DNA from 2 places in the Pseudoalteromonas sp. GABNS16E genome. Region 1 is predicted to be linked to the other one. Evidence: predicted binding sites of a transcription regulator. Region 1 holds the regulator's gene; the other holds the start of a gene.
What was found. Region 1 encodes MetJ, which represses methionine synthesis genes. Its sites were predicted from a motif close to TAGACGTCTAGACGTCTA; they were not measured.
Positions count from the first base shown of each region.

Region 2: the regulator MetJ is predicted to act here: its motif matches at 8,335-8,352, upstream of metA (homoserine O-acetyltransferase MetA).

Region 1 covers NZ_JAQREZ010000001.1:165,606-176,201, forward strand. Annotated here, with positions in the region: gene hslV (ATP-dependent protease subunit HslV) at 1-103, opposite strand, end outside; gene PSI06_RS00725 (SPOR domain-containing protein) at 183-710, opposite strand; gene priA (primosomal protein N') at 722-2,908, opposite strand; gene rpmE (50S ribosomal protein L31) at 3,141-3,356, shown strand; gene PSI06_RS00740 (malic enzyme-like NAD(P)-binding protein) at 3,876-5,117, shown strand; gene metJ (met regulon transcriptional regulator MetJ) at 5,179-5,499, opposite strand; gene metB (cystathionine gamma-synthase) at 5,768-7,015, shown strand; gene metL (bifunctional aspartate kinase/homoserine dehydrogenase II) at 7,022-9,367, shown strand; gene PSI06_RS00760 (penicillin-binding protein 1A) at 9,422-10,596, opposite strand, start outside.
Region 2 covers NZ_JAQREZ010000004.1:64,176-74,771, reverse strand. Annotated here, with positions in the region: gene PSI06_RS03155 (metallophosphoesterase) at 1-508, opposite strand, end outside; gene PSI06_RS03150 (TonB-dependent receptor plug domain-containing protein) at 573-2,867, opposite strand; gene PSI06_RS03145 (GGDEF domain-containing protein) at 3,153-4,070, shown strand; gene PSI06_RS03140 (helix-turn-helix domain-containing protein) at 4,054-5,052, shown strand; gene PSI06_RS03135 (histone deacetylase family protein) at 5,075-5,983, opposite strand; gene PSI06_RS03130 (PilZ domain-containing protein) at 6,046-6,402, opposite strand; gene ettA (energy-dependent translational throttle protein EttA) at 6,521-8,194, opposite strand; gene metA (homoserine O-acetyltransferase MetA) at 8,429-9,376, shown strand; gene PSI06_RS03115 (homocysteine S-methyltransferase family protein) at 9,366-10,439, shown strand; gene metH (methionine synthase) at 10,448-10,596, shown strand, end outside.

The DNA.
Region 1 (10,596 bases):
CTTTACGGGCGTTGCCCTTCATTACGGTATTACCAAGTGAAACTTGGCCGTCGCCACCAATTACTACTTTATTGTCGCGGCGTACACTTACGATAGTGGTCATGTTATTCCTCATCATCAAGCTGCGGGGGCAGCTTGTAAAAAACGATTATGATGAGGTTATATGGGTGAATGGACTAATTTCAAGTCCAGCCCCAAATTCCGCAGCTAACAACATGCACTCGCTTGAGTTTGTTTTTGTCGCTTTCGGCTTGGCGCTTTGTTTTATAAGGGCCTAAACGCACTTTATACCAAACACCATTAGTACCTGTGGTCTTTTTAATTTCAGAAATTAAGCCCGCAAAGGCAATTTTAGCTTTGAGGGTTTCGGCTTGTGCGTGTGTTCTAAACGACCCACACTGCATAACATAGGGGCCTTTTTGCTCAATTTCTCTTACTTCAACTTGGATCTCGTGCTCTTTAATTTCTTCAATGAACTTAGGGGCGCGAGGTTTAGCTATTTCTACTTTTTCAGCTGTTTTAGGGTGCGCCTGCTGCTCAACAAGCTCAGGGTCGGCGTTATTTTTAATAAACCATAAGCCGTAAGCAAAGCAGCCTACAAGCAAAACAGTAATAACAACTAAAAGTATAGGAAATGGTTTTTTAGCAGGGGCTTGCTTGGTGTTTTTTCTACCCGCTGGTTTTTTATTAATATAATCGTGCTGTGCCATTTGGCTTTAACCTAAATCATGTCTATAGGGTCAACATCAAGGCTCCAGCGCACTTTTTGTGCAAGTTTGCTGGTGCTTAAATAGTCGACCATTTGCGCAAGATACTGATGCAATACTTTGCGGTCTTGCGCTTGAATATGCAATTGAAACCGGTACATACCCGCCACTCTTTCTAGTGGGGCAGGAATTGGACCGAGCAATTGTATACCAGATACACCGTTAACAGGAACCAAATCCGTCAAAAAATCGACAACGAGCTTAATACTGTGCCCTTGTGCTCTAACTATAGCCATATTAGTAATGGGTGGAAGGTCGGCATCATCACGCTCACTTAAAGCAAAGCGGGCAAAATCTTGGTAGCCATTATTTACTAAGTCTTGCAATAAAGGGTGTTCAGGAAAGTGGGTTTGCAGTAATACTTGGCCTGGCTCACCAGAGCGACCTGCGCGCCCAGCAACTTGAGTTACCAGCTGGGCTAAATGCTCTGTGGCTCTAAAATCGCACGAGTACAAACCGCTATCTACATCTAATATAAGCACTAAGCTAACATCGGCAAAATGATGACCTTTAGCCAACATTTGTGTGCCCACTAAAATACGCGCCCCGCCTTGGTTTATCACCTCTAAGGCTTTTTCTAAGCTCCCTTTACGGCGGGTTGAATCGCGGTCGATGCGGGTTACGGGTGTATCGGGGAATTCACTCGATAAAAACTCTTCAATTTGTTCGGTGCCTTTACCGTTAGGAAAAATTTGTGTGCTACCGCAATCAGGACACTGGTGAGGTACTGGGTGTTGCTCCCCACAGTGGTGGCAAATCATTTGGCCAATGGCTTTATGAAAGGTTGCGCTGGTGCTGCAGCGATTACACTCACTCAACCACCCGCATTCGTGACAAATTAGCGTAGGAGAAAAGCCACGACGATTTAAAAACACCATAACTTGCTTACCACGGTTTAAATGTTGGCGCATAGTGGCAAGACTTGCGTGTGCAATACCGGCTTGGTCGGGCTGGCCTTTCATATCGAGCAACATAAACTGATTATCGGTCGCAGTTTGTGCGCGCTCTGTAAGGCTTAAAAGTTGGTATTTGTTGTTTATAGCTTTGTGCAGTGTTTCGAGCGCAGGGGTGGCACTGCCTAAAATAAGCGGTATTTTGTGCTGAAATGCCCGATAAGCGGCTAAATCGCGTGCGTGGTAGCGTAAGGTATCTTGCTGTTTAAACGATGAGTCATGCTCTTCATCAACCACTATCATTCCTAACTTTAAAAAAGGTAGAAAAATACTCGAACGGGTACCTATTACAATAGCGCAGCTGCCTTTTTCGCAAAAACGCCATGTTTGCAAGCGTTCGTTATCGGTTAGGGCAGAGTGCCATAGCATAATTGGCGTATCGGGAAAGCGACGACGAAATCGGTTAACAGTTTGTGGCGTTAAGCCTATTTCAGGCACCAAAACTAAGGCTTGCTCGCCACGTTTAAGGACTTCTTCTAGGCATTGTAAATACACTTCGGTTTTACCACTGCCTGTTACACCTTCTAATAAAAAGCTCTTAAAGCCAACACTTTGATTTATTGTAGTGCACGCTACGGCTTGCTCTTTATTAAGTACTGGCTTGGTGCCGACTGTGGGCGCAACGCTTTGCCATTGATTATCATGCTCAATGCTTTGGGTTATAAGCTCTTTATCTATTAAGGCATCTATTGTTTTTTTACTAAAGCCGAGCGCTTTTAGCTCGGTTACCGACGACTTACCCGATTGCGCGAGTTGCTTTAGTAAATTTAACTGAGTTTTCGCTTTTAACGATGGAACCTTTGCGCCTTTTTCGGTAAGGCTAACCATGTTAATGCTGGTTTTATCTGGGTTTTCACCTTGGCGAAGCGCACCTGGCAGTGCAATGTGTATGGTTTCGCCGAGCGGATAGCAATAATAGCGTGCAGTAAAGCTAAGCAGTTCTAAATGCTGTGATGATAAAATAGGGGTTTGGTCAATAACCTCAGTAACCGCTTTAATTTTGTTCTCTGGCACGTCGGTATGCGTTTTAAGTGCAAGAACAACCGCTACTTTCTTTTGATTGCCAAAGGGTACTAAAACACGCATCCCTGGCATAATAGGCGCCGAGGGCGAGATGAGCTGTTCATCTATTTTATAATCAAAGGTGCGTGGCAACGGAACTTTAATAGCAACTTCAACAAAACGCATAACAACTCATGTGATAAAGGGTAATAGCTTAATGTACTAAAAATAAGGCTAAAAACCTACATACAAATGGATGCGGTAGCGCTGGTTGGTTACTTTTTTGGCAAAAAGCGTAATTAAAGCTTGTGCGGGGCAAGCTAGTTGGATAAAATCCGCGGCCTATAAATTTGTTTTAACGACGTATGGTGCCAGACTTCGGGTTTGGAGAGCGATGCGGCCTTAACTAGAGGTTCCTATGAAAGAAGGTATTCACCCTAAGTACGAAGCAATTTCTGCAACATGTTCATGCGGAAACAAATTCGAAACTCGTTCTACTCTTTGTAAAGACATTCACCTAGACGTATGTTCTGCGTGTCACCCGTTTTACACTGGTAAGCAAAAGATTTTAGACACTGGCGGCCGTGTTGATCGCTTCAACAAGCGCTTCGGTGCACTTAGCAGCAAGAAGTAATTATTGCTGTTTAGTAAAAAAAGCACCTTCGGGTGCTTTTTTTGTGCCTAAAATTCATCATTTTTACTAAAAAATCACCGATTGTTGCCGTACTATGTGTGCATAACTATTTCCTGTTCTTATTCTGAATATGCATAAACCTTTGCAGACAAACTCACAATTCTTCTCTATATTTTTATACGTTAATTTTTAACCAAGCTGCTAAAAGTGCTTATCGTGGCGATATTTGTTTTTAACGGTGATAAACGCGCCATATTGGTGCATTTTACTATTTTAATATTCTGCTATTTTACAAAAATATTGGCAGGGCAAAATGAACCTCAAAAAGCACTTTTTGAATGAATTTTTATTTGTTTAATATTGATAACTTTTAGCGAAGTTGCTGATAAATCACTTAAAATTAACGGATATAGCATATAACAGGATAGACCTGATATTGCTTGGAATTTAAAAATAATAAGAGTATCTTAGCCCCATACTCCCTCTCACTTAACTTAAATTGCAGGATACCATCGCGTTATGTCAGATTTTCGTGAACAAGCATTACACTACCACTCTCACCCCGTTCCAGGCAAAATCAGCATTGAGCTAACAAAACCAGCCGAAACGGTGCAAGACTTAGCATTAGCATACAGCCCTGGTGTTGCAGAGCCTGTGCGCGAAATTGCAGCAGACCCAGCCAATGCATATAAATATACCGGTAAAGGTAATATGGTTGCGGTGATCAGTAATGGTACGGCAATTTTAGGTTTGGGTAATTTGGGGCCTTTAGCCTCTAAACCTGTTATGGAAGGTAAGGCGCTTTTATTTAAACGTTTTGCTGGCTTAGATTCTATTGATATTGAAGTTAAGCATCGCACCACCGAAGACTTTATAAATACAGTGGCTAATATTGCAGACACGTTTGGTGGTATTAACTTAGAAGATATTAAAGCGCCAGAGTGTTTTGAAATTGAAAAAGCACTTATTGAGCGTTGCAGTATTCCGGTTTTTCATGATGACCAACACGGTACCGCTATTGTAACTGCGGCAGGTATGCTTAACGCCTTAGAAGTGCAGGGCAAATCAATAGAAGATGCCATTATTGTATGTTTAGGTGCAGGCGCTGCAGCGGTTGCTTGTATGGAGCTGTTAATTAAGTGTGGTGCACTGCGCGAACATATTTATATGCTAGACCGCAAAGGGGTTATTCATACTCGCCGCGATGACTTAAACGAATACAAACAGCTTTTTGCTAACAATACAGATAAGCGTACTCTACAAGATGTAATTGCTGATGCTGATGTGTTTGTAGGTGTATCGGGTCCTAACTTACTTGCACCTGAAGATCTAAAACTAATGGCTGATAAGCCAGTGGTGTTTGCATGTTCAAACCCAGATCCTGAAATTGCACCTGAGCTTGCGCACAGTGCACGTAAAGACTTAATTATGGCAACGGGGCGTTCTGATTTCCCTAACCAAGTTAATAATGTTTTATGTTTCCCGTTTATTTTCCGTGGTGCACTTGATGTACGTGCAAGCGCAATTAACGATGAAATGAAAATAGCGGCTGTTGAAGCTATTCGTAGTATTGCTAAAGAGCCAGTGCCTGAGCAAGTATTAAAAGCAGCGGGTGTAGAAAAGCTCGAATTTGGTGCAGACTACATTATTCCTAAACCTATGGACCCGCGTTTATTACCACGTATAGCCAAGGCGGTTGCTATTGCTGCTGTTGAGTCGGGCGTGGCACAAATTGACTTACCGGAAAATTATATGGCGTAATATATAGCGCTGAAACAAAAAAACCTCAGCATGCTGAGGTTTTTTTGTTTAAAAAGACGTTTTATTCTTCGTCTAAAATAGGCACTTCTAAACCCATTTCTTGCATTATTTTTTTAACTTCTTCAGGTACTTTTTCTGCGTTATCTTTACGTAGGTCATCATCATTAGGTAATGGCTGGCCTGTAAAGGCATGCAAAAACGCTTCGCATAGTAACTCGCTGTTTGTTGCATGACGCAGGTTGTTTATTTGACGACGTGTACGCTCATCAGTTAATACTTTTAATACATTTAGCGGGATCGAAACGGTGATCTTTTTAACTTGCTCTGATTTTTTCCCGTGTTCTGCGTATGGGTGAATATACTCACCATTCCATTTAGCCATAAGATGTATCGTTGCCTCAGATTATTAATTTCTCACACGGCGTTAAAAGCGTGTAAATATGCGTGAAATTCTATCGTTTTAAAAAAGATAGTCAAATAATAGATAGCAATCTATCTTAATAAGCTGTCTGTAATAGTAAATACAGCCTCATTGAAGTTTTACGCGTCTGTTATTTTTAGCCATCTAGAGCTTTAAATGCTTTGACTTATTATAATGGATAACTTACTCTTTTAGACGTCTAAACATCCAAATTAATCAGGTGACGAATATGAGCGAAAAAAACAAAGCAACCATTGCTGTACGAAATGGGGTTGATGCCGATAAACATCATGGCGCCGTTGTACCGCCAATTTATTTATCGACGACTTATTCGTTTGCCGATTTTGATACTAAGCGCGCATACGACTATGGACGCAGTGGTAATCCTAATCGCGATATTTTAGCTGACACTCTAGCAGAGCTTGAAGGTGGCGCACGCGGAATTATTACTGCTACGGGCATGGCAGCAGTGCACTTAGCCACACAGTTATTAAATAACGATGATACATTGGTTATTCCTCACGATTGTTATGGCGGCAGCTACCGTTTATTTACGTCGTTAGAAAAGCGCGGCTTGCTTAAACTTAAAGTGCTTGATTTAACTAAACCAGAAAGCCTAGAACAAATTTTAACCATTAAACCTAAATTAATTTGGATAGAAACACCAAGTAACCCTGTGCTGCGCCTAACGGATATTAAAGCCGTGACGGATATAGCAAAACAGTGCGGTGCATTAGTGGCCGCCGATAACACCTTTTTATCACCGGCATTACAAAACCCAATTAAGTTTGGCGTAGATATTGTTGTGCACTCAACCACTAAATATATAAACGGCCATTCTGATGTTGTAGGCGGTGCAGTTGTTGCTGCTACACAAGAGCTTGGTGATGAGCTTGCTTGGTGGGCCAATAACATTGGTATTACCGGCGCACCATTTGATAGCTATTTAACGTTACGTGGTTTACGTACTTTAAATGTGCGTTTAAAACAGCACCAAGAAAATGCCCTGGCAATTGCTAAATACCTAGAAAGCTCTGAGTATGTTAGCCAAGTTTACTACCCAGGCCTTGAATCGCATCCTCAACATGCGCTTGCTAAAGCCCAACAGCTTGGGTTTGGTGGTATGGTTAGTTTTGATATTAAAGGCGATGTGAATGATGCTGCGGCGTTTTTAACAAGCCTTAAAGAATTTAGCTTAGCAGAATCGTTAGGTGGGGTTGAGAGTTTAATTTGTCATCCTGCGACCATGACTCACGCAGGTATGGAAGCTCAAGCACGTTTAGAGGCGGGTGTGGGCGATACGCTAATTCGTATTTCGGTCGGTATTGAAGATGTAGAAGACCTACTGGCTGATTTTGAACGTGTATTTAACTTAGTTAAACCTGGTCAAAATAAAAATGTAGGGCGTGTTGGTAAAGCTGCAGGCAATGCCAATGGTGATGTAAAGCAGCAGGCTGCTCATCCAGCTTTGTGGTGATTGAGTATGGTAAACAGTGTACATAAATTTGGCGGCTCGAGCTTAAGCTCGGGCGAGCGCTATCAAAGTGTGGCAAAAATAATTATTGGCCACACACAGCCTGGCGATTGCGTGGTTGTATCTGCTGCGGGTAAAACCACCGATACATTGGTATCGCTGTGGCAAAGTTATCAACAACAAGATAAGCAAGCCGTTGCTGATATTTTGCTGCAATTGAGTAATCACCAAACGGCATTAATTGAAGAGTTATTAAAAGCCGATGCTAAACACACGGCTTTAGCTGTGTTAGCGCAAGAGCTAAGTGATGTAGCGGAGCAAGCCAGCAAGCAGCAGTTGCAAGAGGCGGCCTTACTGGCGCATGGTGAGCTGTGGTCTGCGCGATTATTGGCAGCCTATTTAACGCAATTAAACATTCAAGCGTGTGCTCATGATGCTAGAGCGCTGTTTAGTGTAACAAGCGGGGAGCTTTTGCATGCGCAAAACAAACAGCAATGCAGCCAAGTTATTGATGCAAATAAAATTAACGTAGTAACAGGGTTTATCGCAGCAAGTGCTGATGGTAAAACAGTTACGCTTGGGCGCAATGGCAGTGATTACAGCGCCACCTTATTAGCCAATTATTGCGACGCACAAAATGTATGTATTTGGACTGATACGCCAGGGGTATTTAGTGCCGACCCACGTAAAGTTGAAAAGGCGATTAAGTACAACAAGGTGTGCCGTGAACAAGCTAACTTATTAGCTCGATTGGGTAACCCTGTGTTACATGCTAAAACGCTTTCGCCTTTAAAAAACAGTAATATTAAACTGGCTGTACGTAGTAGTTTTGATGTACAAACTGCCCCTACCGATATTGTAAAACAAGGCAAAGCTAAGCAAAAACGTTTTATTACTACATTACAAAACGTTGATTTACTGCTCGTTGAAGGCCTTAACGCGGGTGAAGTGGCGCATGTTAGCCAGCTTATTCAGCACAGCCTTCATCATTTTATACACAACGGCGATACATACTTAGTTGTGCCCGCGGGTGCAACGCATCAAGTAGTGAGTTATTTTGCTGGGCGAGCAAATATAAGCGAGTCTAATTTAAATGGCTGCGCGGTGGTTGCGCCTACACAAGATGTTTATACGCTAAGTACATTAGCGGCTGAGGTTTTAAATCAGCAAAGTATTCACCCTCGTTTTATTCATCAAGATACAGGCTATACATTGCTGTTAACAGATCAGTTAATAGAAAGCGATGTACTTAGTTTATTGCACGAAAAATTAATTAATAAAGGTCAAGAAGTTGCTCTGGTTGTGGCTGGCTTAGGTAATGTAGGCGATGAATTTTTAAGCCAGCTAGATGCTCAATTTAAGCGTTTGTCGGGCGATTATAGTATTAAGCTAGTTGGGTTAATTCGCTCGCAACATATGCTATTTAATGCCTCGGGTATTACACTCGGACAGTGGAAAAAACAATGGCAGCATAATGCCGTTGCTTATGAGCAGGCGGATTTATTAAGTGCATTAAACGAACTTGATTACGAGCACAAAGTTGTTGTTGATATAACGGCAAGCGAGCAATTTAGCCAATTATACACTGACTTTGTAGAGCGAGACTGTCATTTAATAAGTGCTAACAAGTACGCGGGCACTGCTGCATCTAGTTGGTATAACGCGCTGCGCCAAAGTATTAGCGAGCGTAACTTGCATTGGCGCTACAACACCAGTGTAGGGGCAGGGTTGCCAATTAACTTTGCGTTGGCCGATTTACAAAATAGTGGCGATAAAATTACCCGTATTGAAGGTGTTTTCTCGGGCACACTCTCGTGGCTATGCAGTAAGTACGATGGCAGTGTGGCATTTTCTGACCTTGTTCTTGAAGCGCAAAAAATGGGCTTTACAGAGCCTGATCCTCGCGAGGATTTATCGGGCCGCGATATGCAACGTAAATTGCTGATACTTGCGCGCGAGCTTGGCATTGAATTAGATTTAAATGATATAAGCTTACAAGCATTAATGCCTGATGAGCTAGCCCAAGGTTCATGGGATGACTTTTTAGTGAATAAAGATAAGCTAAATGCCTTTATTAAACACCATGCCGATGCGGCAAATGCTCAAGATGCTGTACTTAGGTATACCGGTTTATTGGCATTAGAGCAGGGTAAAGTATCGGCGAAGGTAGGTATAACTTACGCGCCTAAAGGGGACGCCTTAGCTAACTTAACACCTGGCGATAATATCTTTGTTATTAATAGCCAGTGGTACAACGAAAACGCCTTAGTAATACAAGGCCCTGGGGCAGGCAAAGAAGTGACCGCCGCGGGAGTGCATTCTGATTTATATTGGTTAGTTAAAAACCTAAAATAGCGCAGGCAAATATTAATAGTAAAACGGCAGCTTGTGTAAGCTGCCGTTTTGTTTTTAGAATAACTCTTCTTCTGTTTTTGTATCTTCTTCAAAAATATCAGTTGGCTGAGACAGCACATATTTTGTAGGTGCAGTGCCTTTTTCAAAATATTCAAAGCGACTGGTGTAGTCGTTTTTATGACTTAACAAACCTGTTTTTAAATCGATACGAATTGAAACTAGCCCTTCAGGAGGCTCTATTGGCGCCTCTGGTGTGCCCTCAAGCGCCACTTTCATAAAATCAACCCAAGCAGGTTGTGCCGTTTTGGCGCCCGATTCAGCACCAGAGATTTGGCTGCTATCTAGGTTGTTATTATAGGTGGAGCGCCCTAACGAGTTACCTGGGTTGTCAAAACCAACCCATACAGATGTTACTACATTGCGGTTAAAGCCGCTAAACCAAGTATCAACAGAGTCATTGGTTGTGCCTGTTTTACCCGATAGATCGCGTCTATCTAATGCTTGCGCACGCCAACCTGTCCCGCTCCAGCCTGTTTTATGGGTCCAGCTTCCGCCACCCCATACTGCGCTGTGCATTGCTTCAGCAATTAAAAAAGCATTTTGCTTTGAAATAACACGTGGTGCACAACGTGGTTGCGTGGCTGTATCATCTGTTATGTCGGTATCTAGGTTATTGTTGGCAAAGCTATCCACTGCTTGAGAGACGGGTAATAGCTCGTCTTCATCGCAAGCAAGAGCCGGGTTTGCTTTAAATAGTACATTGCCATAAGCATCTTGAATTTCAGATATAAAGTAAGGTTCAATTAAGTGACCGCCATTAGCAAATGCGCTCATGCCGCGAGCAAGCTCTAATGGCGTGATTGATGCACTGCCTAATGCTAACGATTCACTGCGGTTAATATCAGCATCTTTAAAACCAAACTTAAGCAAGTGATCGGCGGTGCGTTGTAACCCTACACCACGAAGTAAGCGCACAGAAATAACGTTTTTAGATTGTGCAAGTGCACGGCGAATACGTATAGGGCCATTATAAACTGCTGGGCTGTTTTTTGGTCGCCACGCTACACCTAAACTTTTATCCCACTGGTTTATTGGCGCGTCGTTTAAAATAGAGGCTAATGTATAGCCATTTTCGAGCGCAGCAGAATATATAAAGGGTTTAATATTAGAGCCAACTTGGCGCTTAGCTTGTACCGCTCGGTTGTATTGGCTTTGCTCAAAACTGTAAC
Region 2 (10,596 bases), on a different contig from region 1:
TGGTATCTAAAAACACCATTAACACTTGCTCGTTGTTTTCAAGCGCAAATGTTTTACTGTAGTACCTTGCAGGTAACTGCCAGCGCTGACTTTTTGCGGTGTAGTCAATTTGTGCTTGGGCATTACCCAAGTAATCGTGATTACCTAAAACAACATACCAATCTTCAAATGTGTGCGGGCCATGGTATATGTTCTCAAAGGCTGATTGCCAAAGAGGATCGTTCACACTTGCCACGCCATTTGGGTAAAAGTTATCGCCGGTCGAGACAATAAAATCGGCATCGGTTTGATACATAGCAATTTCTAGCTGATGAGCCACTTCTTTTTGGTAAAAGTGGCCGTTGTGTCCCCAGTCGCCAATTACCATAAAGTTAAGGCTATTAGGCAACGTAGTTAACTTGGCAATTTTTTGTTGCTGATAAAGCGCATCTTTATAAATAATGGGCTCGCCAGCACTGAGCGCTGATGAGCACAGTAGCGCGGCCATTATGAAAGACAATTTAAACATGTTTTAACTCCAAAAAAGCACGCGATGGTTTGCCATTACGTGCTTAAAATGACAATACGTGTGATTAGAATGCGTAACGCAGCATTACTTGAATCACAGGGCCTGCTTCTTCCGATTCAAGCTCGTACTCATCAAATTCACGATTGTTTTGATCATCAAGTGAGTCAAATTTGTTAAAAACTTCATCTTTACTGGCATCCAGTAAGTTTGAACCAACTAGGCGAAGGGTGATGTCATCCCAGCGCTTTTCAACGAATAACTCTAAATCAGCTCCGTAAGAGGTTGTTACTTCTTCACCCACAAAGCGTCCGTATGCATCACCTTGATTACGGTACGTTGCACCGAATGATGCGCGTAGTGTTGGTAAATCTTGGATAAAGCCAACGTTATAAACATAATCTGATTGGTCATTAAATTTACGCTTACCAAAGCTGTCTTCAACTTCACTGTCGAGCCAAGAGTAATTTAAGAAGATACCAGTGTTAGGCATGTTTAAGGCGCTCAGTGGGGTTGATAAATCAAACTCAATACCTTGAACTGTGCCATCACCAGTATTTTGTGGTTGCAGTACAAATGTGCCTTCGCCTTCTGAGCCTTCAACACCTGTACTGGCAATTTCAATAAGGTCGCTAACGTCACGGTAAAATACGTTTACACCTACAACGCCACTTTTACCTAAACGGTATTCGTAACCTAAATCGATACCCCAAGATGATTCTGGTTTAAGGCTTGGGTTGCCTAAAAAGTCATTATCAGCGAGCTCTTCTTCAAGTAGGGCGGGTGTCATGTAGTCAAAGTCAGGGCGACGTAAGCTGCGAGCAACAGAGGCGCTGACTCGTCCGTTATCACTGACGCTGTAACGAAAGTGAGCCGATGGTAAGAAAAAGTCATAATCATTTTCGGCAGTAACGCCTTCATTGGTATCGGTAATACTTGAGTCAGTTGACTCCCAGCGCACCCCCATCTCCCATGAGAACACATCCGCTTCATGCTTGATTAGCGCAAATAAATCAAAACGGTCTTCTTCAAGTTTATTAACACCGCCGTCTACTGGTTCAAATTCGTTGTTAAATTGTGCTAATGACATTGGCGTCTCGCTAAATTGAGCCCATCCAGTCAGTGTTTGCTCACTTTCATCTTCAGCGACAAAAATAGCTGTGTCGCGTTCTTTGCCTTGCACAAAAGCACCAAACTGAACTTCTTTCGAGTCACCTACCAGTAAGCTGTGCTGCCATTGTAATGACCATTCTTTATCATCGATATCAACGGTTTCTTCTGCTTCTTCAAACACCATTGGGAGCTCTGAGGTATCAAGCTCAACTTCTTGTTCGTAAACAGACTCTTCAAAGCTGGCATAGCCTACTTTAAATTTGCTGGTACCGCCCAGTAGGGGCAATTCATAGCCAGAATTAATGTTGTAGTTGGTTTGATCAATAAACGAAACGTTTGCGTTATCTGAGATTAAATTACCACCCTCAACGACAGAGCCTGAGGTTGCAGATGCGTCGTCGTATTCAAAAGAGCGCTCATCTTCAGTACGGTCGGTATCAACCCACATGGCGCTAATATCAAATTTGCCACCGTTATCAAACACCTTTTCAAAGCTGGCATTTAATGATGTGTCATCGCCATCACGAGTATCAGATTGATCTTCACGGTTATCAAAATCGTCTGTTGCATAATTAGGGTTATTTTCAGGGCTATCGCCATAACGTCTGCTTGATTTTTGTTTTGGGTTATAACGACCTTGAAAATTAGCCCCTAGTAGTAAACGTCCACCTGCAAACTCAGTACCGTAAACGCCCGCAAAGCTTTCTTTTAGTTCACCATCATCATAGCGTAAGCCTCCTGCGCGAATGTAACCGCCATCTAAGCTGTAGCCATCGCGAAGTACAATGTTAAGGGTGCCCGCAATTGCATCGGCAGAGCGGTTGGCACTTGATGAACGAATTATTTCTACACGCTCGATTAATTCTGCTGGAATACGGTCAACAAAAAATGAGCGATCAGCGCCAGCGCCTGGAACTTCTTCGCCATTGATTAGTACTTTTGTGTAAGCAGGGCTCAAACCGCGCATACGTGCGCCGTCAGATTCAAGCACATCTGATAAAAACGTCACACTCGGTACACGCTTTAGTGCATCACCTGCGGTGAGTGGTTCAAAACGCTGAAAGTACTCTTGTGAATACTCAAGTGTTGGCGCAAGTTCTTGTGAGCGGTTGCGATAGCCTATTTCGCCATAAACTACTAACTCTTCAGATACTTTTACATCAGTTGTGTGTTCTTCTTGTGCTGCATGTACTGCTAAATTGCAAAGTGATAGCGCTGTTACCAGTGCTTTAAGTTTAAAGTGTGCCATGTAATTTGCTCCTGTTGCTGCTTGGTTTGAAAGCAAACTAATTAAATTAAATGACGCAAATGTGACAACACCCTATTTAGATCAGCAGGTTATTAAGGTTTTAAACGTTTTACCTAGGCGTGTGAGCTAATCGCACTCCCAAGCAATATAGCGTTAATGGGCCATGTGCAGCTTATAAGTAAGTGCATATCATTTAGCTGTCACATCATTGAGCTAATATGACCCTGCTACAAAAAATGCACTTCGGGTAGCATAAATACATACGCAATTTAAATAAGACAAACTATGCGATTTAATCCCTTTATTAGCCATCGGCTTTTAACAAACAGTATTATAGCTATGGCGTTATTAGCCATCTTTTTATGTGCCTATTTAGGGGAACTCAAAGAGCTGCAACACATACAATGGCTCGATATTATTGGTGAGGGCGGCATAGTGATTATGACCCTAACTTGGATTGTTGCCTTACTTATTTCGCGCCCGCCGGGCAAAGTTACTCGTTATTTGGTGCTTGGGCTTGGTTTATTTATGTTCTCGGCCACGCTCGATTTGCTCGATGAATGGTTAATGCAACCTGCGCAGCAGTGGCTAAGCTGGATAGAGTCACTGCCAGCCCCCGTTGGGATGCTGCTAACCAGTTTAGGTTTATACCATTGGCACCAAGAACAATATGTTTTAAATAAACAGCTAAGACGTCGTGAAGCACATTTACGTGAGCACGATAAAGTATGCCCTGTTACCGGTGTTTATACAGCCGAATACTTACAAAGCGTTTTAAACACGCAGCTTAAGGCGCCGCAGCCAGTTTTATTAGCCGCTATTGATATACGCGACTTCGCTAGTTTTAATAATGAGTTTGGTTTTAGCGAAGGGGATCGACTGCTACGCGAAATAAGCGAGCTTATACTAATGAACTGTCGGTTAAGCGATGTGGTATGTCGTTATGCGGGAGACTGTTTTATGGTACTAATGCCAGCCACATCAAAGCAGCAAGGCCAAGAGCTTCTTAGGCAAATAACAGCCGCATTAAAACATTGTGCTTTTAAAGTAGAAGGCTCTGGGCTTGCTAAGTTTCAGTGCGTGACTACCCACATCATACAAGCGCAAAAAAGTGATACAGCTCACATGCTAATGCAACAATTGCACAGCGGCCTACAACTACAAAAACAACAAAGAGCCACCAGCAGTGAACAGTTATGTTAGCTTAAGTGACAAGTATTTAACTGCACAGGGGCTTATAACTGCCGTTGTAGAGCTTGCGCAAAGTAGGGGGGTTGCCCTACATAAGTTGTTACGCGGCACCGGGATTTTTGAGCAAGATTTACTCAGCGTTGAGCATTGCTTTAGTTTGGAGCAGCAAGTTAAATTACTAAGTCAATTTAAACGCCTAATGAACACCCCCGACAGCGGTTTTTTACTAGGGAGTCAATTAGTTAACGATTCAAGTAGCGCAGCACAAAGTGTATTGTACAGCGCTAAACTAGGAGCGGCACTGTTACAAATACAGCGAGCGCGTTTACAGCTTTGCCCTTTGTTTTTTAGTCAGCACTATGTAAGTAATCAGCAATTTTATATTTTTTTAAATGCTGCTACAGGGCTTGATGACGACCTGCATAACTACATTTTAGAAATTTACAGTGCTGCGTTTTATAGTTTATTAAAGCGTTTAAGCCCGCACTATCCGCAATGTGAGTTCGACTTTAGCTTTAAGCGACCGCGTCATATTCATCAGTACGAGCAACATTTAGGTTTAAAGCTGCGTTTTGAGCAGCCAACAACTCGTTGGGTAATTAGCAAAACATTACTTCGCCAAGCTAACCCGTACGCCAGCGAATTACGCTTTATGCAAGCACGCGCTCAATTGGCTGTAAAATCACACGAAAAATACACCTTTATAGAGGCTGTTTGGCGCTATTTACACACTTATAACGAGGCAAGTTTAGAGCAAACCGCCCAGTATTTTGCCATGAGCCCAGCCACGTTTAAACGAAAACTAAAATGCCATAATATGCGCTTTTCGAGCTTAGTTGATGAGCAAAATAAACATAAAGCCATTTATTTACTTACCTTGCGCGCTAAGTGCAATGAGCATGTTGCTGAGCGTTTGGCATTTTACGATATTCCTAACTTTAGGCGGGCATTTAAACGTTGGACAGGGCTAACCCCAAGCCAGTTAAAAGTATAAAGCGCACAGGTTAATACTTCTTTTAAAAACCCGCAGCCTGCTCAATCACTATTGCATGGCGCTGCGCTAAACGCGTATGGTCTCTGTCGTAGCCGCCACCAATAACACTGGCAATAGCGGTGTTATGTTCAAGGCAGCGCTTAAACACTAAATGGTCACGCTGTTTAATGCCGTCCCAGCTTATATCTAGTTTGCCTAAGCCATCCTCTTGCCAAATATCTACACCGGCATCGTATAGGACTAAATCGGGGTTGAGTTCTTTTAGTAAAAACTGCAGCGTATCATCCACAACGCCTAAGTATTCTGCGTCTTGCATATTGTTAGCAAGGCCTATGTCTAAATCGCTGGGGGATTTTCTAAACGGGAAGTTTTTTTCGCAGTGTATAGAGCATGTATACGCATACGGTTGATGCGCAAGCATTGCAGCTGTGCCATCGCCTTGGTGTACGTCTAAATCAAAAATGAGCACGTTGGTCACTTCACCGCTTTGTATTAATGTTTGCGCGGTAAAGGCTAAGTCGTTCACCATACAAAAACCTGAGCCAAAATCAGTATGTGCATGGTGTGTACCGCCTGCTAAATGACAGGCTAAGCCATGCTTTAATGCTAAGCGTGCAGTGTGTAACGTGCCTTGTGGGGCGGTGAATGTGCGGTCCATTAGCGGTTGCGACCAAGGTAAGCCAATGCGGCGCATGGCTTTTTCGTCTAGACGGTTATGCCATAAATCGTGAATGTAGTTTTCGCAGTGTACCAGTTCAAGTGGTTCAGGGGAGCCCAAAATAGGCTCTACTAAATTATTACCTGCAATGCCTAAACCTTTAACCTGCTCATATAAATGAGCAAATTTACTCATTACAAATCGGTGCTTAGGGTCAAAGCTAAACGAATAATTACTGTGATAGACCAAAGGTAAGTGAGGGTTTAGGCGCATAACCGTATCAATAATAAAGTTTGCGCTATGGTAATAAACTTAACTAAGGGAGTCTATTGCCGCTATTCAATCAATGAGGCAAGCTCGCGATGAAGTAATTGTTCATCGGCTAAATTAAGTTCAACTAACCGTTTTAAATAGGTAATGCTGTTTATATCTATATGGTGGCAATTAAGGCCGATGTGTTTATCTTCTATGTGGCAAATAAACACCTCCATTTTTATTTCTATATCGCTTTGTGGCAAGGTAAAGCGCAAGGTGGCTTCGCTATTTTTTGTGCCACTAAACGCCGCGCATTTAGTAATGAGTGCGCCATGTAAAGATACATCGAGTAATTTGCATGGGTAGCTCTCTCCTGCAAATTCTAATTGAGCCGCGGTTGAAAAAAGAATACGCGAGAACTGACGTCGATTTTCCATAAAACGAGTGCCTTTATTGTAATATTTAAATCAAGCATAGCGGGAAATAGCCCATAGCGATAAAAAATGGCATAAAAAAAACCCGCATAAATGCAGGGTTTGTTATATCAGTTAACAATTAACCAATTTTTTTATACTTAATACGCTTAGGTTGTGCAGCTTCTGCGCCTAAGGTCTTTTTAAGCCACTCTTCGTATTCAGTGTAGTTACCATCAAAGAAGTTAATTTGGCCTTCGTCGCGGTAATCTAAAATGTGTGTTGCAATACGGTCAAGGAACCAACGGTCATGCGATATACACATTACACAGCCTGGGAACTCTAAAATAGCGTTCTCAAGGGCGCGTAGTGTTTCAACATCAAGGTCATTGGTTGGCTCATCCAGTAGTACTACGTTACCACCCGCTTTTAAAAGCTTAGCAAGGTGTAAACGGTTACGCTCACCACCTGATAAGTCTTTTACAAACTTTTGCTGATCGTTACCTTTAAAGTTAAAGCGGCTAACGTATGCACGGCTTGGGAACTCAAAGTTACCAATTTTTAGCACGTCTTGCCCGTCAGATATTTCTTGGAATACAGTTTTGCTTTCGTCCATATTGCCACGGAACTGATCAACCGTTGCAAGCTCTACAGTTTCACCTACGCTAATGCTGCCGCTATCAGGTTGCTCTTCGCCGCTTAGCATTTTAAATAGGGTTGATTTACCCGCGCCATTGGCACCGATAATGCCCACTATCGCGCCTTTTGGCATACTAAAGCTTAAATCGTCGATTAATACGCGATCGCCAAAACTCTTACGTAAGTTATTAACTTCAAGCACTTGGTCGCCTAAACGCGGACCAGGTGGAATAAATAGCTCGTTAGTTTCGTTACGCTTTTGGTAATCAGACTGCTGTAGCTCACTAAACTGCGCCATACGCGCTTTAGACTTAGCTTGGCGACCTTTAGGGTTTGAACGAACCCACTCAAGCTCTTGAGCAATTGATTTTTGACGTGCTTTTTCAGATTTTTGCTCTTGTTGTAAGCGCGCATCTTTTTGCTCAAGCCAAGAAGAGTAGTTACCTTCCCACGGAATACCTTCACCACGGTCAAGCTCTAGTATCCAGCCAGCTACATTATCAAGGAAGTAACGGTCATGCGTTACCGCCACAACAGTGCCTTCGTAATCATGTAAGAAGCGCTCAAGCCAAGCAACCGACTCAGCATCTAAGTGGTTAGTAGGCTCATCGAGAATAAGCATATCTGGCTTTTCGAGTAATAAACGACAAATAGCAACACGGCGGCGCTCACCACCTGAAAGGTGCTCAATTTTAGCATCCCATTCAGGTAAACGAAGTGCATCGGCAGCGCGCTCTAAAACGTTATCGATGTTGTGGCCATCGTGCGCTTGAATGATTGCTTCAAGCTTACCTTGCTCTTTTGCTAGGGCGTCAAAGTCAGCGTCTTCCATCGCGTACTCGTTGTACACTTCGTCAAGGCGATTAAGGGCATGTTTTACTTCGCCAACAGCTTCTTCAACTATTTCGCGTACTGTTTTGCTTTCATCCAGTACTGGCTCTTGCGGTAAGTAACCAATTTTAGTACCAGGTTGAGGGCGGGCTTCACCTTCAAAGTCTTGGTCAACACCGGCCATAATGCGAAGTAATGTAGATTTACCAGCACCATTTAAACCTAGCACACCAATTTTAGCGCCAGGGAAAAAGTGCAACGAAATATCTTTTAAAATTGTGCGCTTAGGTGGCACAACTTTAGATACTCGACTCATCGAGAATATAAACTTATCAGGTAAAACCATGGAGGAAAGCCTTCAAATAATAATAAAAATTTCAATGTTGTATTGTAGTGGCTCACAGGTGAAACAGTCAACGAATGGCGGGTTTTAAAGCGCTAATGGCTGCAGGTTGATAAAGTATAAAATCATGAATAAATTTCATTTAGACATCTATACATCTAGAGGTTGATATTTTTAGCATACTGTTCATAATGAGAGCGTATAAATTCTCGGTTTTTATGAGTAGGAGTAAAAAATATGCCAATTACAGTGAAAGACGAGCTACCGGCTATTGCCCGTTTACGTGAAGAAAACGTGTTTGTAATGCCAAAAAGTCGCGCAAAAACGCAAGAAATTCGTCCTATGCGTTTGGCTATTTTAAATTTAATGCCTAATAAAGTAGAAACCGAAGTGCAGTTTATTCGTTTGCTTGCCAATTCTCCTTTGCAAGTAAATGTAGAGCTATTACGCCTAGATACGCATCGCAGCAGTAGCAACTCAGAAGAGCACCTAGATACCTTTTATCGTTATTTTTCAGAAGTGAAAGACAATAACTACGATGCGTTAATTGTTACCGGCGCGCCACTAGCACACCTTGAATACGACGATGTTGCGTACTGGGATGAGCTAAAAGTGATTATTGATTGGGCAGAGCAGCACGTTACCTCTACGCTGTTTTCGTGCTGGGCGGCGCATGCCGCGTTGTATCATCGTTACAATTTAAAACGCGATTTAAAAGAAGATAAACTTTGTGGTGTGTTTACTCACCAGTGTTACTTTGATCACGGGGCACTTACTCGTGGCTTTGACGACACCTTTTTAGTGCCGCACTCACGTTATGGCCACATAGATATAAATAAAATAAATGCCTGCGACGATATAGTCGTGCTGGCAGGCTCTGAAAAAGTAGGCGCTTACTTAATGAAAAATAAGTCGGGCAGCCAAGTGTTTATAACCGGCCACCCAGAATATGATGCCGACACACTAAAAGCAGAGTACGAACGCGATTTACAAAAAAGCCCTGATGCGCCAAAACCCGAAAACTATTTTCCAGATAACGATGCAAACAAAAAGCCGTCAAAAACGTGGCAAAGCCATGCCTTTTTGCTGTTTTCGAACTGGTTAAATTACTACGTGTACCAAACGACCCCTTATGATATTAATTTAGTTAGCCAAGATGTGAGGACTAACAACTATGCCGAATAACGTGCAAAACAATAATAAACACAGCGAATTAAGCGCTGCATTAAAAGAGCGTATTTTAATTTTAGATGGCGCCATGGGTACCATGATCCAAACTCACAAGCTTGAAGAAGAAGACTACCGAGGCGAGCGCTTTAAAGACTGGCACGTCCTAATTAAAGGCAATAACGATTTATTAAGCCTTACAAAACCTGAGTTAATAACCGATATACACCGCAGCTTTTTAGCCGCCGGTGCAGACATTATTGAAACCAATACCTTTAACTCAACCACCATTTCGATGGAAGATTACGACATGGCAAGCATAAGCCGTGAGGTAAACTTAGAGTCGGCCAAACTCGCACGCGCAATATGTGACGAGTTCACCGCTAAAAACCCAGAAAAACCACGCTATGTAGCCGGTGTGTTAGGGCCAACCTCTAAAACCTGCTCAATTTCGCCAGATGTAAACGACCCAGGTTACCGTAACGTAACGTTTGATAAGCTGGTTACTGCCTATGTTGAGTCTACCCTTGCATTAATGGAAGGCGGCGCTGATTTAATACTTATCGAAACCATTTTCGACACCCTAAATGCAAAAGCGGCCTCATTCGCAGTAGAAGAAGCGTTTGAGCAAGCAGGGCGTACATTACCTGTAATGATCTCAGGCACAATTACCGATGCCTCTGGGCGTACGCTTTCGGGGCAAACCACCGAAGCATTTTATAACTCTATTCGCCATATCAAGCCGCTTTCTATAGGCCTTAACTGCGCCTTAGGGCCAGATTTACTACGCCAATACGTAGAGGAGCTTTCGCGCGTATGCGAAACATTTACCTCAGTACACCCAAATGCAGGTTTACCTAACGAATTTGGTGAGTACGACCTAGAAGCAGAGGACATGGCGAAAGAGATTATAGACTGGGGCAAATCGGGCTTCATAAATATTGTTGGTGGTTGCTGCGGCACCACGCCTGCGCATATTCGTGCGTTTGCCAAAGGGCTTGAAGGGGTAAAACCTCGCGTATTACCAGAGCTTGATGTTCGCATGCGTTTATCAGGCCTTGAAGCCTGTAACTTAAACTAGGAGCCAACATGACCCAGCAAATTGCAGTATTTACCAATGTTGGCGAGCGTACCAACGTAACCGGCTCTGCCATGTTTAAACGCTTAATCATGGAAGAAGACTATGAAGCAGCGCTTACCGTAGCCCGCGAGCAAGTAGAAAACGGCGCCCAAGTTAT